One region of the Holdemania sp. genome, then DNA from elsewhere that is predicted to be linked to it. Evidence: a T-box and tRNA genes for the amino acid it is inferred to sense, from the RefSeq annotation. Region 1 holds a T-box; the other holds one or more tRNA genes.
The links. The T-box of region 1 lies ahead of alaS (alanine--tRNA ligase). A T-box ahead of a tRNA ligase gene usually reads a tRNA of that ligase, here a tRNA-Ala.

Region 2: it encodes a tRNA-Ala, which carries the amino acid that the T-box ahead of alaS (alanine--tRNA ligase) is inferred to sense. The anticodon was not compared.

What each region holds. Positions count from the first base shown of each region.
Region 1 is NZ_CFQZWI010000075.1:198-11,897, reverse strand. It holds gene mnmA (tRNA 2-thiouridine(34) synthase MnmA) at 1-328, shown strand, start outside; gene AC5OW4_RS11120 (CPBP family intramembrane glutamic endopeptidase) at 325-1,023, shown strand; gene recD2 (SF1B family DNA helicase RecD2) at 1,040-3,229, shown strand; gene AC5OW4_RS11110 (hypothetical protein) at 3,281-3,436, shown strand; gene AC5OW4_RS11105 (AI-2E family transporter) at 3,463-4,530, shown strand; T-box leader at 4,505-4,708, shown strand; gene alaS (alanine--tRNA ligase) at 4,767-7,388, shown strand; gene AC5OW4_RS11095 (IreB family regulatory phosphoprotein) at 7,445-7,702, shown strand; gene ruvX (Holliday junction resolvase RuvX) at 7,702-8,121, shown strand; gene AC5OW4_RS11085 (DUF1292 domain-containing protein) at 8,173-8,439, shown strand; gene mltG (endolytic transglycosylase MltG) at 8,420-9,502, shown strand; gene udk (uridine kinase) at 9,530-10,159, shown strand; gene greA (transcription elongation factor GreA) at 10,187-10,657, shown strand; gene AC5OW4_RS11065 (ComEA family DNA-binding protein) at 10,707-11,180, shown strand; partial or broken gene AC5OW4_RS11060 (hypothetical protein) at 11,171-11,700, shown strand, end outside.
Region 2 is NZ_CFQZWI010000048.1:15,296-20,969, forward strand. It holds gene AC5OW4_RS08745 (glycoside hydrolase domain-containing protein) at 252-2,441, shown strand; gene AC5OW4_RS08750 (sensor histidine kinase) at 3,022-3,369, opposite strand; tRNA gene AC5OW4_RS08755 (tRNA-Ala) at 3,916-3,991, opposite strand; tRNA gene AC5OW4_RS08760 (tRNA-Ile) at 4,010-4,086, opposite strand; gene AC5OW4_RS08765 (N-acetylmuramoyl-L-alanine amidase family protein) at 4,247-4,936, opposite strand; gene AC5OW4_RS08770 (MATE family efflux transporter) at 4,966-5,674, opposite strand, start outside.

The DNA.
Region 1 (11,700 bases):
GCTGGTGGCCAGCGGCGAAAGCAACGACTGGCTCTTAAGCGATACCTGTCTGGTCAGCGGCGTTAACTGGCTGGCCAGGACAAAACCGCAGGGCGCGCTGTCCTGCTGCGCGAAGTTCCGCTATCGTCAGAAGGACAATCCGGTGACGCTGGAATTCCTCAATGAAACGACTGTCAGACTGACCTATCCTCAGCAGGTCGCTTCGGTGACCCCGGGGCAGCAGGCGGTCTTCTATCTGGGCGAGCAGTGCCTGGGCGGGGGCGTGATCGAGGAAGTCTGGCATCGCGGACAATCGCTGACGGACCGGATCCGCAGCTTTGAGCCATGAACCGAGTCAGGCTGTCAAAGCGCCGGGTGCAGGTCATCCTGTTCAATTATTTCGCGGGCTACCTGTTTCTTTATCCCCTGTTGATCGGGGTGCTTTTCCGGCTGTTTGCACCCTTAGGGATTCCCAATCTTGACCGGATGCTGGAAAATCTGGTCTATATTCTGGTTTTCGCGGTGACGGTCGGCGCAGCCTGGCCGCTGTTAAAGGAACATCTTGAGCGCTTTCGGCAAAACCGGCGGGCGATTGTCAAATCGACGCTGACGCGCTATGTTCAGATGTGGCTGGTGATGTATGGGATGAATCTGGCGATCATTCTGATCACCGGGCTGTCGAGCAGCCAGAATCAGGATACCGTCGTCCAGCAGCTGACCCAGTCGCCGCTGCAGATCATTCTGGTCACCTGTCTGTTCGCGCCGATCGTCGAGGAAACTGTCTTCCGCGGGGCCGTCTTTACGCCGCTGCGCCAACGGGGCAGCTTTCGCACCGCCGCGCTGGTCAGCGGGTTTCTGTTCGGTCTTCTGCATGTGTTCACGTCGCTGCTGAACGGCAATCTCAGCGATGGGATCTTTATCCTCGTTTACGGCACGATGGGCTATCTGTTGTGCGCGGCCGAGGAAGAAAATCAGACGATCGTCAGTCCGCTGCTGATGCACGGGCTGAACAATCTGATCAGCGTGATGCTGATCCTGCTGTGAGAAAGGAATGAGGGAAATGAGTGAGGAACGCGACGTTATCCGCGGCAAACTGAAGCAGATCGTCTTCCGCAACGACGACAACGGCTACACTGTCGCTCGTTTTATCGTTGATGATCTGCAGCAGCGGCAGGTGACGATCACCGGGTATCTGCCGGTGTTCAGCGAGGACGCGCTGATGGAGTTAAGCGGCAGCTATGTCGATCATCCCCGCTATGGAATGCAGTTTCAGGTCGAGACCTTCCACCGCGTCATGCCGGATGACGAGGACTCCCTGATTCGTTTTCTGTCCGGTCCGTTATTTGAGGGCATCGGCAAAAAATATGCCGAAACGATTGTAGCGGCCCTTGGCAAAGACGCGATTTATCGGATTAAAAACGACCCAACTGTGCTGGACAGCGTGCCGAAAATGACGAGCAAGCGCCGGACAGCGATTCTGGAAGGGTTAAAAGAAAGCGACGACGATCTGGAAAATCTGATCCAGTTCTTTGTCGCCCATGGTCTGGGGATGCGCAACGTCATGAAGCTGGAGCGGATCTACGGTAAGGAAGCGGTTGAGAAAATCCAGGAAAATCCGTACCGGATGGTCGACGAGGTCGACGGCATCGGGTTTGCGACGGCGGACAAGGTCGCGATGTCGCTGGGCTTTGAGCTGGAGGATCCGCGCCGGCTGGAAGCGGCGATGGTGGCGCTGGTCGATCAGATGAACATGCAAAGCGGCGATACGTATGTCAGCCGCGAAGGGCTGGCGCATCAGATGAAACGCCAGTGCGCCGGTCTGACCTATGATTTTGACGAACTGCTGGAATCGCTGCTTTTACAACGACGGTTAGTGGAAGAAGAAGGGCGGATCTATCATGTCGATCAATATGACGCGGAGGTCCAGATCGCGCAGTTTCTGACGCTGTTTCCGTTTGAAGAACTGGAACCGGTCGATCCCCAAACGCTGCAGCTTGAGCTGGACGCGCTGCAGGAAAAGCTGGCGATCACCTACGATCAGGCGCAGCTGGACGCGATCCACACGTTTTTTGAACATGACGCGATGATCCTGACCGGCGGCCCGGGAACGGGCAAGACAACCGTTGTGCGGGCGTTGACCGCGTTGTTTAAAAAACTGTATCCGTACCAGCGGATCGCCTGCTGCGCCCCGACCGGACGGGCGGCGAAGCGGCTGGCTGAGCTGACGGAAACCGATACGTTTACGATCCACAGTTTGTTGGGCTGGGATCTGGAATCGAATACGTTTACCAAGACGGAACAGGATCCGCTGATCGTCGATCTGTTGATCATCGACGAATTTTCCATGGTCGACAGCTGGCTGTTCGCGGCGCTGTGCAAGGCCTCGGTGCATGTCAAGAAGCTGTGCATCATCGGCGACGAGGATCAGCTGCCTTCGGTCCGCTGCGGCTGCGTCTTGAAGGATTTAATCACCTCCGAGCTGTTTCCGTTAGTCCGGCTGGAACGGATCTTCCGCCAGAGCGAGGGCAGCGACGTGATCACGCTGGCGCATCAGATTCGTCAGGGCCAGACGGAGGAGCTGGACTGTCATGGCGACGTGGCGTTTTTCCCGGTCGGACTTTACGAGATCAAGGACCAGGTCATCAACGTCGTTCAGTCGGCGCTCAACAAGGGCTACGATATCCAGGACATTCAGGTGCTCGCCAGCAAATACAACGGACCGGCCGGGATCGACCGGCTGAACGCCGCTTTGCAGCAATGCCTGAATCCGCCGGAGAAGGGCAAGCGTGAATGGAAGGTGGGCTACCGCACCTTCCGCGAGGGCGACAAAATTTTACAATTAAAAAACCAGCCGGATGACGACGTCTACAATGGCGATATCGGCATGCTCGTGGAAATCGTTTACGCCAATGAGGACGAAGCCGGCAAAAACCGGCTGATCGTCGACTTCGAAGGAATTCTCGTTGAATACACCTCGGATAACCTGCTCAACATTTCGCACGCCTACTGCATTTCCGTGCATAAATCCCAGGGCAGCGAATATCCGATCGTCATCATGCCGGTCGTGCGTGATTATGGGATCATGCTTCAGCGGCGGCTGATCTATACCGGCGTCACCCGCGCTAAAAAATCACTGGTTCTCTTAGGCGAGAAGGACGCGTTGATCCGCGGGATTGCCAGCCAGGAACATCATTTGCGCTCAACGACGCTTACCCGGCGGATCGCGGCGATGCTGAATCCGGAATTTTAAGCATAAGTTTATCCGCTTGCGGACATACTAACACCAAAAGGAGTGGAACGTATGAAAAAATGGTTATTCGGTTTCATGGCCGGTATGGCTGCCGGCATGGTGGTCGCGTTTGCGAATGAAGATGAACTCGACGACGCTTATTACAAGGCCTGCAAATGTAAAAAGAAGCTGATCCGCAAAATGCACCAGATGGATCTTGAACACTAACCCCGTCGTTGCGGGGTTTCTCTTTTATGAAAGACCTGTTTGAACGAACGGATTGGAAACGCTGGCTGCAGCTGTTTGGCTGCGTGCTGATCGTGATGATCGTGCTCAGAATGTTAGGCTGGGATGTTGTGCTGATGGCCGTCTTCCATGCGCTGTCGCCGCTGTTGTTCTCCTGTCTGATCGTGTTTCTGTTTGAGCCGTTTGTCGAGAAACTGCCGTTTCCCCGGGGGATCAGCTGTTCGCTGGTGTACTTCGGTTTCCTCGGGCTGTTGGTTCTGGGCATCGGCATGATGGTGCCGTTAGTGATGGAGCAGGGGTCGCAGCTGCTGGGCGAAGCGGGCCGGTTAAGAGAACAGCTGGCGGCGACCGAGTTCTTTCACTGGGCCGGGCAGCTGGATTGGCATGGCGTATTCACGGCCGGCTATGAGGCGGCGATGAGCGCGACCCGCAGCGCCGTCGACCGGCTGTCGTTTTTCGGCGTCAGCTTTTTAGGTGCGTATTTCATTGCGCTGGACATGGAAGCCTTCGGGCGCATTCTCAAAAAACGGCTTCCGTCCTATCAGCACTGGCTGCTTTTCTACAAAACCAGCTCGCGCGTCGTCTACCACTATCTGCGCGGCTTGGCGCTGGATTTGTTGTTTTTAATGATCACCGTGTCGGTGCTGTTGTTGATCTTCAGCGTACCCAACGCCGTATTCTACGCGATCATGCTTGCGCTGTTCAATCTGATTCCCTATCTGGGCGCAACGGTCGGTCAGATCGTGATCCTGCTTGCGCAATATTTCGCAACCGGTCAGATCCCGTGGGTATTGGGTGTCTTGTTGTGGCTGATCCAGCAGATTGAAGCCAACTGGGTGCAGCCGCTGATCTTCAAAAAGGTCATGAACCTGCGGCCGGTTTATACGCTGATCGCGCTATTGGCCGGGGGTTGTTTCTTCGGCATGATCGGGATCATTCTGGCGCCGATCCTGGCCGCGATTGTACAGCTGGCCTACCGCAGCTATCTTTTCGCAAAATGCACGGAAACAGTTGGCACGTGGGAAACAGTGTGGTATAATTTCTATAGTTTTGAAAACGATGACGAAGAAGAGTAGATCAGGCTGTTCCATTGCAGAGAGAAAACGGCGGTGCAAGTTTTCATGGAATCTGATCGAAGCCGCTTCCGAGTTTGCCCAAAGCAACGTGTGCTCTGCGTTAAAGAGAAATGAGGGCATTTCTTTTGAAGAAAAGAAATGAATCAGGATGGTACCGCGTGAGTAAAGCGTTCCTGGAGTTTCAGGGCGCTTTTTATTTTGGCAGACGCATCAGACAAAGAAAGGAAGAAACAAACATGAAAGAATTAACAGGCAACCAGGTACGCCAGATGTTTCTGGACTACTTCCAATCCAAAGGTCACATGATTGAACCGGGAGCTTCGCTGATCCCGCATAACGATCCGACGCTGTTGTGGATCAATGCGGGCGTCGCGGCGCTGAAAAAATATTTCGACGGCAGCGAGAAGCCGGCCTGCAACCGGATCGCCAACGCGCAGAAGTCGATCCGCACCAACGATATCGAAAACGTTGGCAAGACTGCCCGGCATCATACGTTCTTTGAGATGCTCGGCAACTTCTCGATCGGCGATTACTTCAAAGCGGACGCGATCCCGTTCGCCTGGGAATTTTTAACCTCGCCAAAGTGGATCGGCTTTGACAAAAACAAGCTGTATGTCACTGTCTATCCGGACGATGAGGAAGCTTACCGCATCTGGACCGAGGTGTGCGGCGTCGATCCAAGCCATATCTTAAAAACCGAAGATAACTTCTGGGAGATCGGCGAAGGGCCGGGCGGACCGGACAGCGAGATTTTCTATGACCGCGGCGAAAAGTATGACCCGGAGGGGTTAGGCGAAAAGCTGTTCTTTGAAGAAATGGAGAACGACCGCTACATCGAAGTCTGGAACGTCGTGTTCAGTCAGTTTGACTGCCGGCCGGGAACGGACCGCAAGCTGTATAAAGAGCTGCCGCACAAGAACATTGATACCGGCATGGGACTGGAACGGTTAGTTTCGATCATCCAGGAAGGGGAAACGAACTTTGATACCGACCTGTTCCTGCCGATCATCCGCGCGGCGGAAAAGCTCGCCAAGCATCCGTATGAAGGTGAATATAAAATGGCGTACCGCGTCATTGCCGACCATATCCGCACCGTGACCTTCGCGCTGAGCGACGGCGCGATGTTCTCCAACGAGGGCCGCGGCTACGTGCTGCGCCGGGTGCTGCGCCGGGCGGTTCGCTACGGTATTAAATTAGGCATTAACGGCGCGTTTATGTACAAGCTGGTCGACGTCGTCGCCGACAACATGAAGGATTTTTATCCGTATCTGTTAGAAAAGTCGGAATTTGTCGCCAAGCTGGTTAAGAATGAGGAAGAAGCGTTCCACTCGACGCTGGCCAACGGTGAAAAGCTGCTCAATGAGGAGCTGGCCAAAGCCGAAGCGGCGAAAACCTTGAGCGGCGAGGTCGTCTTCAAGCTGTACGATACCTACGGCTTCCCGCTGGAGCTGACGAAAGAAATCGCCGGCGAGCGCGGTTATACGATCGACGAGGAAGGCTTTGAGGCGCAGATGGCGAAGCAGCGTGAACGTGCCCGGGCCGCGCGTGAAGACGCGCAGTCGATGGCCAGCCAGTCGGCGGATCTGATGGATTTCACGGCGCCGTTTGAATTCACGGGCTATGAAACAATGAGCGATACCGGAACGATCACCGGATTGTTTAAAAACGGCGTGCGCGTCGCGATACTGGAAGACGAGGGCGAGGTCATCCTCGACCGTTCCTGCTTCTACGCCGAAAGCGGCGGACAGGTGGCCGACGGCGGCACGATGCGCTGCGACGAAGCGGATTGCGAAGTGCTCGACGTCAAGAAAGCGCCGCACAAGCAGTTTATGCATCATGTGAAAGTCGTCGACGGCGTGCTGAAGGAAGGCATGAAGCTGCAGCTGCAGGTCGACGTCCAGCGCCGGATCCGCACGATGGCCAACCATTCCTGCGTCCATCTGATGCAGAGCGCGCTGAAGAAGATCGTCGGCAATCACATCGCCCAGGCCGGCTCTTATGTCTGCCAGGATTACGCGCGGTTCGACTTCACGCATTTTGAAAAGGTCAGCGATCAGCAGTTAAAGGAAGTCGAAGCGCTGGTCAACGACTTCGTCATGGCAAAATTCCCGGTCCATACCGAAGTCATGGCGATTGAAGAAGCCAAGCATTCCGGCGCGATCGCGCTGTTTGATGAAAAATACGGCGATGAAGTCCGCGTCGTATCGATGGGCGAGGTTTCCAAGGAACTGTGCGCCGGCACGCATGTCCACAACACGCAGGATATCGGCGTGTTCAAGATCGTCAGCGAAGAAAGCATCGGCTCCGGCATCCGCCGGATCACCGCCAAGACCGGCTATGCGGCCTACCAGGAGTTCGTCAGCGAACAGGACGTGTTAAAAACGATTGCCGCGCAGCTGAAGATGAACAGCCTTAACGGCGTCAGTGAAAAGGTTGCGGGCGTGCTGGAAGAAAACGCGGCGCTGAAAAAAGAAATCGGGCAGCTGAACCAGAAAATGATGGTCTTAAAAGCAGACGACATGGTCAATCATGCGGAAGCGGTCAACGGTCTGAATATCATTCTGGAAGAGGTTTCCGGACTTGACGGACAGGCGATGAAGAATCTGGCGGAAACGCTGCGCAATAAGTGTGAAAAATCTTTCATCTTCTTAGCCAATCCTTCGGAAGGCAAGGTCACCTATGTCTGCGCCTGCAGCAAGGAAGCGATCGCCAAGGGCATAAAAGCCGGAGATTTCGTGAAAATGGCGGCCCAGATGAGCCAGGGCAACGGCGGCGGCCGGCCGGACATGGCGCAGTCGGGCGGCAAGGATGGTTCCAAAGTGGACGAAGTCTTTGCGCTGATTCGCTCAAAACTTTGAAAATCCCTTTCCAATTTCCGCAGTTTACGCTAAAATGAATTCAAGGAGGGATATCCATGTCAAAACAAATTACCGAAACGATGTCTTTTAAGTCAGAGGAGATCCGCAGAGATAACATCAAGCAGGTGCTCCGGCTGACAAAAGAAGCGCTCGAAGAACGAGGCTACAATGCAGTGAACCAGCTGGCAGGGTATCTGATTTCCAATGATCCGGCCTACATTTCCTCGCATCACAACGCCCGCAGCATCATTCAGTCGGTCGAGCGTTACGAAATCATCGAGGAACTGGTGCGTTCCTACCTGGAAGAAAAGTAATGGAACGGATCTTGGGGCTGGATCTGGGCAGCCGCACGCTGGGCATCGCGGTTTCCGATCCCCTGGGCATGATTGCCCGGACGGTGGAAACGTTCCGGTTTGCGGATGACGATTACGACGCGGCCTGCGCCCGGGCGGTGCAGCTGGCGAAGGAGCTGGGTGCGGTGAAGTTTGTGCTGGGCCTGCCGAAGCACATGAACGGCGATGTCGGGATCCGCGGCCAGATCTCGCTGGATTTCAAGGCGAAGCTGGAAGCAGCCTGCGGCCTGCCGGTCATCTTACAGGATGAACGGCTGACGACGGCGGCAGCCGAGCGAATCTTAATCTCTGCGGACGTTTCCCGCAAAAAGCGCAAAGCGGTGATCGATCAGATGGCGGCAGTGCAAATCCTGCAGAGTTATTTAGATCAGAAGCGCTAAGAGTGCAGCAATGCACTCTTTCATTTGAATCGCAAAAAGGAGGAAAAAGCGATGTTGGAATCAAATAAAATTTTAATTACGGAAGAAGACGGCACGGAAACAGAAATGGAAATCCTGTTTACCTTCGACGACGACAGCCGCAGCAAAAGCTACGTGTTGTTCACCGATCCGAAGGATGAGGAAGGCGAGGTTTTCGCCTGCAGCTACACCGACGAGGGCGAAATGGAACCGGTTGAGGATCCCGAGGAGTGGAGCATGATCGAGGAAGTCTTCGGGGCTTTTGTCGAGGAATTAGACGATGCCGAAGTCGAAGAATAAACGGCGCAAAAAGAATAACGGACTGGCCGCCGTACTGATCGTGCTGGTCGTATGCGCCGGCCTGGTTCTGGGCGGGATTTTCTTTTACAACGGTCAGCTGAAGCCGGCCGCTTCGGAAAGCGAACAGATCACCTTTACCGTCAGTCAGGGCGAATCGCTCAACCGGGTCATTAAGAACCTGGAAGATCAGGGCGTGATCCGCAGCGGCTGGGCGGCGAAGATCAGTGTCAAGCTGGCGAAGCTGACGAACATCAAAGCCGGCACGTACATCTTGGATCCGAGCTGGGAAGTCCGGGAGATTTTTGAAGTGCTCAACGATTCCCACGGGGCGGTCGTTAACGACACGCGCTTAACGTTCATCGAGGGCGACTGGGCGAAGCATATCGCTGAAAAAATCGGCGAGACGACGCGCTGCAGCAAGGATGAAATGTTGGCGCTGTGGAACGATGAAAGCTATGTCCGTTCGCTGATGAGTGATTATCCGTTTTTAACCGAGGAAATCTTCAACGCGGACAGCCGGATTTTATTAGAAGGCTATCTGTTTCCGGAAACCTACAATTTCTTTGTCGACGCCGACGCCGATCAGATTACCCGCAAGATACTGGATCAGACGCTGAAGGTTTACAATGAGTTTGCGGATCAGTTCGCGCAGTCGCAGCTGAGCGTGCACCAGCTGTTTACGCTGGCTTCGATTGTTCAGTATGAAGCGGCCAAGCCGAGCGATATGCAGCTGGTCGCGGGCGTGTTCTACAACCGTCTGGCCGCCGGCATGAAGCTGCAGTCGAGCGTCACCGTGTGCTATGCGATAGATAAGGAAAAAGACGACGACTGGATGGCGTGCGAGGTCAATCCGGACTTTGATTCCCCGTATAACACCTACCGCGTCGAAGGTTTGCCGCCCGGCCCGATTCTCAATCCGGGACGCGATGCGATTCAGGCGGTCCTGCAGCCGCAGGCCAGCGATTACCTGTATTTCATGGCCGATGTGAAGGGTGACGGCACGGTGTATTACGCCAAGACCTACGCCGAGCATCAGGCCAATGTCCGCAAGTATTTAAAATAAACGTCAGTCAGGAAGAGGTGAGGGAAGATGAAGCCGTTATTGATCGGCATCGCCGGCGGCAGCGCGTCGGGCAAAACGACGATTGCCCAGTGTCTGAAGGAAGAATTTGAACAGACGCGGTCGGTCGTGATCATCCGCGAGGACGATTATTACAAAGACCAGTCGCAGAAAACGATGGCGGAGCGGGTAAAAACGAATTATGATCATCCGTTTGCCTTCGATCACGCGCTGATGATCGAACAGATCGACGCCCTGTTAGCCGGGCAAGCGATTGAGAAGCCGGTTTACGACTTTGTCCAGCATACCCGCAGCACTGTTACGGAAGTGATCGAGCCATGCGATGTCGTCGTGCTCGAGGGGCTGTTTGTGCTGGAGGAACCGGAGCTGCGCAAGCGCTTAAACATTAAGGTGTACGTCGATACCGATGCCGATATCCGCTTTATCCGGCGGCTTTTGCGGGATGTTGAGGAACGCGGAAGAACGCTGCAGTCGGTCGTTAATCAATACACAGAAACCGTGCGGGTGATGCACGAGCAGTTTATCGAACCGTCCAAACGGTATGCCGACGTGATCATCCCCGAGGGCGGAAGCAACATCGTTGCGATCGATCTGCTGAAGACAAAAATCAGTAGCATCATCAGTCCAAATATGCTATAATAGCCGAGCTAAGGAGTGAGAAAACCAATGGCAGATGATAAAATTTATGTAACTCAAGAAGGTCTTGAAGAATTAAAAAAGGAACAGGAAAACCTGATCCATGTCGTTCGTCAGGAAGTCATTGAAGATTTAAAGGCCGCCCGGGCGCAGGGCGACTTGTCTGAAAACGCCGACTACGATGCCGCGCGGGATCGTCAGGCTCAGGTTGAAGCCCGGATCCGCGAGCTGGAAGTCATGCTTAACAATATCGAAATCATCGACGATAAGCAGGGCTCGGTACGGGTTGCGAAAATCGGCTCAACCGTTAAGATCGAAGAACTCGACACGCATCAGATTGACGAGTTCACAATCGTGGGTTCCGTAGAAGCGGATCCGCTCAACGGCAAGCTGTCCAACGTCACGCCGCTGGCGGAAGCAATTCTGGAACACAAAGTTGGTCAGACCGTTGAAGTTCTGGTCGACGAGCCGTATCAGGTAAAGATTTTAGAGATTCGGTAAAAAAACAGGATTTTTAACAATTTGCGCAATAGAATAAGCAGGTGATCTTATGAGAAAAGAGTTCCTGCTTATTTTTTGTTTCGTTTTTCTGCTTCTGCCGCTGATTCCGCAGCGCGTCGTCGATTTGGAGGCTATGCGCGGGCAGCCGATTACCGTGACGATCGAGGGGGCTGTGCGGGAGCCGGTCACCCTGGAATGTCCGCCCTACACCGAGCTGGGCGAATTGCTGGACCAGGTGACGCTGTTGGACGACGCGGACCTCTCGCCGTTTTCAATGACGATGATCGTCAAGGATCACGACGTGATCCAGATTCCCCATTTCCAGGAAACGCCGCGGATTTCGATCAACACCGCATCCGCCGAGCAGCTGACGCAGCTGCCGGGAGTGGGGCAGGCGACGGCGGAAAAGATCGTGGCTTACCGCGCGGAGCATGGTTTGTTTCAAACGTTGGAAGATCTGATGCAGGTGCCGGGCATCAAGCAGAAGAAATGGGAAGCGCTGAAGGAGTTTATATGCTTATAAACGACACTGACGCGCTGCGGTGGCTGGTTTGCGTCGTGATCAGTCTGTGTCTGCCGCTCCCTGTGCAGAAAACCGGCCTGCTTTTCAGCCTGGTCTTCGTGCTGGTCTCCGCCCGCCCGAAGCAGCGGAAGTTTCTGTTTTTCTGGCTGTCCTCGGTTCTTGTCATTCTGTTCTGGCAGCTGAAACCGTCGCCGGCGCTCACTGCACCACGGATCAGCGGCACGGTGAGCGCGGTTTCCGCCAACAGCTTTATCCTCGAAAATTCTCAAGGCCGCTTTCAGGTGATCAGCGAAAATCGCCCCGGGTTAGACGATCAGGTCGAGGTCGAAGGGGAAAGCAGCCTATTTGAAGAAAATTATTCGTTCTATGGTTTCGATGCGAAAGCCTGGTCGCTGCGGGAAAAGCTTAACGGCCGCGTGTTTGCCAAAACCGTTAAGATCGTAAGCGCCGGGAAAACACTGCGGGCTTTTCTTTACCGCCGCATTGAAGCGATCCGCGATCCGGCTGCCCGGGCGCTGGC
Region 2 (5,674 bases), on a different contig from region 1:
ATGCAACCCGCGCAGAAGAAAGCCGTTCTTATAACACCCGGCAATTTCTTTTCAAGCTCTGTTTTTTATACAGTGATCTGTTACTCGTTCTCCCCCTGGCGGCTCATGAATTTCTCTCACGTTGATCCCGCTTGAGCAGATCGGGAAGCTTCATAATTTAAGATAGGGTGCTCTGGATTTTATTGGTATAATAAAGTCAGAATCAAAAAGATTTCCGCTCTCCCGTTGGAAATTCAAGCGAAAGGAGACTTATGAAAAACAGATTACGCCGCTTTATGACGCTATGCTTCTCCCTTGCCTTGTTTGGGGCAAGCGCCGCCAGTTCTCAAAGAATACTGGCTGAAACCCCGACAGAACCGGATCGGACGATGGGCGCCGTCTTCGACACCCCTTACCGCCATACTCTGCAGTCGGATTATGCGGCGATCCGCCAATCCGATCTCAGCGAGTGGACGGACACCGTCTGGCAAAACGATGTGCTGGACGCTAAAGTCACGGTCTGGGCAGGCAGTCAGCCACTGGAGCAGGTGGAAATCCGCTGCGATGATTTCAGCAGCGGCAATCACCGCATCAGCGCGGAAAATGTTGATATCCGCTGGCTGCGGGAAACGCTCGCCAATATCGGCAGCGGGGATCCGGAAGCTCCCGTCATCGCTTATCCTGACGTGATCCATCAAGGCGAACCCGCGTCGATCGAAGCTCAGCAGCTCAAATCCGCCTGGATCTCGCTGACGATTCCCAGGGACACTGCCCCTGGCGTCTATACCGGGACGCTGAATGTCACTTCCGCCAATCATTCTCCCGTTCAGCTGACACTGACTTTTGAAGTTCTCGATCTGACCGCGCCGGACCCGCAGGCAGGAGCGACACAGGTTGAGCTGTGGCAGCATCCCTACACAACCGCCCGCTATTATGGGGTAACGCCGTTTAGCGACGCACATAAAAATTACCTGCTTGATCAGCTGCGGGAATATGCGCAGATGGGCGGGCGCGGCGTGATTGCCACGATAGTGGAAGAAGCCTGGAACCACCAGTCCTATGACAGTGATCCGTCGATGATTCACTGGACCCAAACTGCGGATGGAACTTTCAGTTTCGATTATACCGATTTTGATCAGTGGATCGAACTGGCCATTGAGGCAGGCGTCCTCGATCCGCAGACCGGCCAGGGGCAGATCAAAGCTTACAGCATCGCTCCCTGGGGCAACATTGTCACTGTTGTTGATGAAGCAAGCGGCACTTCCCGGCGGCTGACGCTGACGCCCGGCAGCGATGAATGGCAGGCAGCCTGGACGGCGTTTCTGGAAGATTTCCTGCGGCACACGGTGGAAAAGGGTTGGTTTGATCTCACGTATATTTCGATGGACGAGCGGGAAATGGAAGTCCTGCAGCCCTGCGTCGAGCTGATAAAAGGGATCCGCAGCGAGGCTGGGAAATCCTTTAAAATCGCCTCGGCGATGAATTATTCCGACCTGGACGATGATGCGTTTCTGGATCGGATTGACGATATTTCCGTCAGTTTGATCAACGTCAAGGACAAGTCGGACGCGATGCGGAAGCTGGCCTTGCATCGTCAGGAACAGGGCTTGTTAACAACGCTCTACACCTGTACCGGACAATATCCCAGCGCCTACACAATCTCCGATATGGCCGACACCGCCTGGACGATGTGGTACACCATGAAGCAGGGAACCGACGGCTTCTTAAGGTGGTCATGGGACGGCTGGGTCGAGGATCCGCTGACCGATGTATCCTACCGCACATTTGAGCCGGGAGATCCGTGGTTGATTTATCCTGCGGAACGGGATTCAGTTGGCGATCATTTTTACGAATCGCCGCGGTATAAAATGTTGAAGCAGGGCATTCGGGATATCAACAAAGCCAAACTGCTTCAAAGCTTATCTGCGGAATCCGAAGCAGCCGTGGATCAGTTAGTTCAGTCGCTGAAACGGCCGAAGATGAAAATCGACCGCTATGGCAGCGCAACCTATGCCCGAAATTCTGATCGTGAGCTTGTCCAGAGCGAAGTGCTGCGAATGCGGAAAGGGATTGATGAGATCGCGAAGGCGTATCTGCAAGCGCGGGTTGTTCCGATTACCGGCATGGAAAGCGGAGCGTCGATCATCCTGAGGGTTGGAAAAACCAGCGAAATTGCCATCGAACCGCTTCCGTACAACGCCAATCCGGTGACCTGGCGATACCACAGCAACGACGAGACGATCGCCACCGTCGATGAAACCGGATTGATCAGCGCAAAGAACCCGGGAACCACAACAATTCTTGTGCAATGTGAGGAAAATGATCAGATCGAGAAAGAGATCTCGCTCATTGTCCTCGATCCTTCACAGGCTCCCCGCAAACGGACGTCGGTTTCCGCCGATCTGAAACTGCGGATACAGAAAATCCTTCAGGCCGCCGCAGCGGCAGAGAGCCATCCTTAATCGCATGGAAAACAAGAGGCTGGAAAGCTTTGATTTTGATCTTTTGCGTTCCAGCCTCAATTTCAGTTATAGCCTGCCTGGCATCAATCCACACTCTTCATAATTCTGCACACACAAACGATAGGAAAGATGGGGAAAACTTCTTCCGATTTTCAAATTTCCCATAATAATCTCCAATCCGTTTCACTATCCCCCATTTGGAAAGCGGCAGCTGTATAAAAAGCAAGGTAAAAGGCGGTTTCATCGGCTAACTCATAAAACACCAGCGCAAACATGTGAATTGAGAAATTTAATTCAAAAATAGATCAAACAAATCCCTGACCGGCGAGCTGGTTGAGATGGGTATCAGGGTAGTCCTTATTCTGCATTCTCCGGTGGGATTGGATTTGAAGCTGAGAAGGCAGAGTGATCATTAAAATTACAATCACGTAAATAAAGTAAAATGAAACCACAGAGGTTGCCTCCATAAATTCAGCTTTGGATGAAACTGGCTCTTACTTATAAAAAGTTTTGATGTCTTTCCCGGCATCTTTGTGATTTTGAGCGGAAGAACAAAATGGCCATGGAAATTTCCAAACAGTTATCCAGTCGATATGTTTGTTTCTATCTCATAAAGATTAGTTAAATTAACGATGATTTCAAAAGATTTCTTTGTAATCGTTACCCTTGGTTCTTCACAACCTAATTGCATCAATAATTTTCTGACGATATATAACCCTTGACCTGAATTACCATTACTTCTAGAAAAATCCCCTGAATAAAAACGATCAAAAATCCGCGTTGAATCCAGACTGGAATCTTCTTTGATCGAGTTTTGGATACTGATAATCAGCTGTTCATCGTTGAAAATTAAATTTATGTTCAGATTCCCAGCAGTTGAATGAACAGCGTTAACAATGAGATTTTGAAAAACTCGTGTTAGCGCCATTTTATCGGAAGCGATGAAAATTTCTTCTTCTATTAAATGAATTTCTGGAGTTATCTTAACTTTCCAGAAAATCAGTTAATATTTGACAAATTGCTTTGTCATCTTCTGCGATCAATATACGACTCATCTTTTTTGACCTCCGATTATTTAAAACATAACGTTTAAGCAGATGCTAATTTCGATGACAATGAAGTCCTTTCTGATCAAATGCAGCCTTTATTGAAAGATTTTATTTGTTGCTTCGACTCTTTCCAACCCTAACAGCTTAAATATGAAGCTAACAATAAAACTGCCGATATTGCTTTAATGGCCGTCCATCTCTGCTTGAAATCATGTTCATCTATGATCCGCAAACTCTATTTTCCTGATCAACTTTTATTTTTAAGTTTACTTCATTTCTAATCTTATTTATAAACAACGATCCCTATTCAACGAAGAACTGGCAGCCCTATCCTCAGCGTGCCTCACACAGGCTCTTTATAAGCTCCTTTATATACAAAAAAGGGATGCGCTACTTTTAGCGATATCCCAATAATCTCATTAACATGGTGGAGCATAACGGGATCGAACCGTTGACCTCCTGCGTGCAAAGCAGGCGCTCTCCCAGCTGAGCTAATACCCCATGTATATTTAAATTCGATGGTGGGCCTGAATGGACTTGAACCAACGACCTCACCCTTATCAGGGGTGCGCTCTAACCACCTGAGCTACAGGCCCAATTAACTGTTTCCCATCGAATGCTTAATAAATATACCACGGAGAAAATAAAGTGTCAACAACTTTTTAAAATTTTTTGTTTTTTTTACATACAATTTTTTTGCAAGACAAAATGCAGGCAGCCCCTTCCATTCAATTTCACAAAAGACAGGCAGACGCGCTATTCCAGAATCTTAACAAAATCGTCGATTCCCTGAAAAATCGCATACGCGATTTCATCCAGATGTTCCTCTTTTTGCAGCGCAGTCAAATCCTGACCGTTGGATAAAAATCCAATCTCGGCCAGAATTCCCAGCGATGTCGTCTGTTTCAAGATGAAGATATTTCCGGTTTTGGGCTGAAACTTGGAGTTCGTCACCGGCCGCAGCCGTTCCAGAACAGCGGCGGCCAGCTGATGCGAATTTTCATTGCCCTGCTGATAATACACCTCTGCGCCATGTACCCGGCTGTCCAGCGAGATGTTGCAATGAATGCTGACAAACAACGTGACCTGCGGCTGATTCATAATTTCAACCCGTCTTTTTAAATCCTCCCGCTTGACATTCTTCGCATCGGCGGGCGCCAGATCAACATCCTCCTCACGAATCATGATGACCTCCGCGCCTGCCCCCTCCAATAGCCGCTGCAATTTCTTCGCCGTCTTCAAATTAATCTCATCTTCGTCAATCGCCTGACTCCGTGCTCCCGGATCCTTTCCCCCATGTCCCGCATCGATCACGATTGTCATTCCGTTTAAACGCGTATCCGACATGACTGTGATCGCGCGGCTGAACGCCCGCATCACCAGAGCGGCGATCAACAGGACAATCAAGCTCCCTGTTGCCCAGCATTTTCGTTTTAATCGTTTCATCGCTTCATTGTATGAAAAAAGCAGCGGTTCTATGCCGCTGCCCCTGACTTCGCTTTGCTTAACAGAATAAAGCTCAAGACCAGACATCCGCCTTCGCTCACCGTCGGCGTCAGCCAGATTCCCAACGCTCCGAAAATCGACGACATCGCAAGCAGACTGATCAAAATTACGACAATCCCCCGGGCCAGCGACAAGGTCAGCGCCGCTTTCGGTTTCGCCAGCGCGACGAAGAATCCCGAAGTCAGCACATTATACCCCATAATCAGAAAACAAAAGGAATACAGGCGGAACGCCGCTACCGAACTGCCAAACAATGCCGTTTCCTGCGGCTGGATGAAAACCGAAACGATCTGCGGCGTAAAAATCCAGCAGCCGCCAAAGCACAGCGCCGAAGTCAGCGCGACCGCTGTCATGCCATAACGATAGACCAATTTGATCGTTTTCGAATCCTGCTGCCCCAGCGCATAGCTGACCAACGGCTGACATCCCTGCGCAATGCCCACAAACGCCATTAAGACCAGATTGTAAACATACGTCATGACCGTGTAGCTGACCACGCCCGAGGTTCCGATCACCGTCAGAATCTGATGATTAAACGCAAACACAATCACTCCGGCCGACAGTTCTGTAATGCAGTCGGCGATGCCGATCGGAACAATCCGCCGATACTGCGACAGCTCCAGCGAAAACCGGGTGAAATGAAAATGCGTTTTCCGGCTGAACAGGAAATGACTGAAA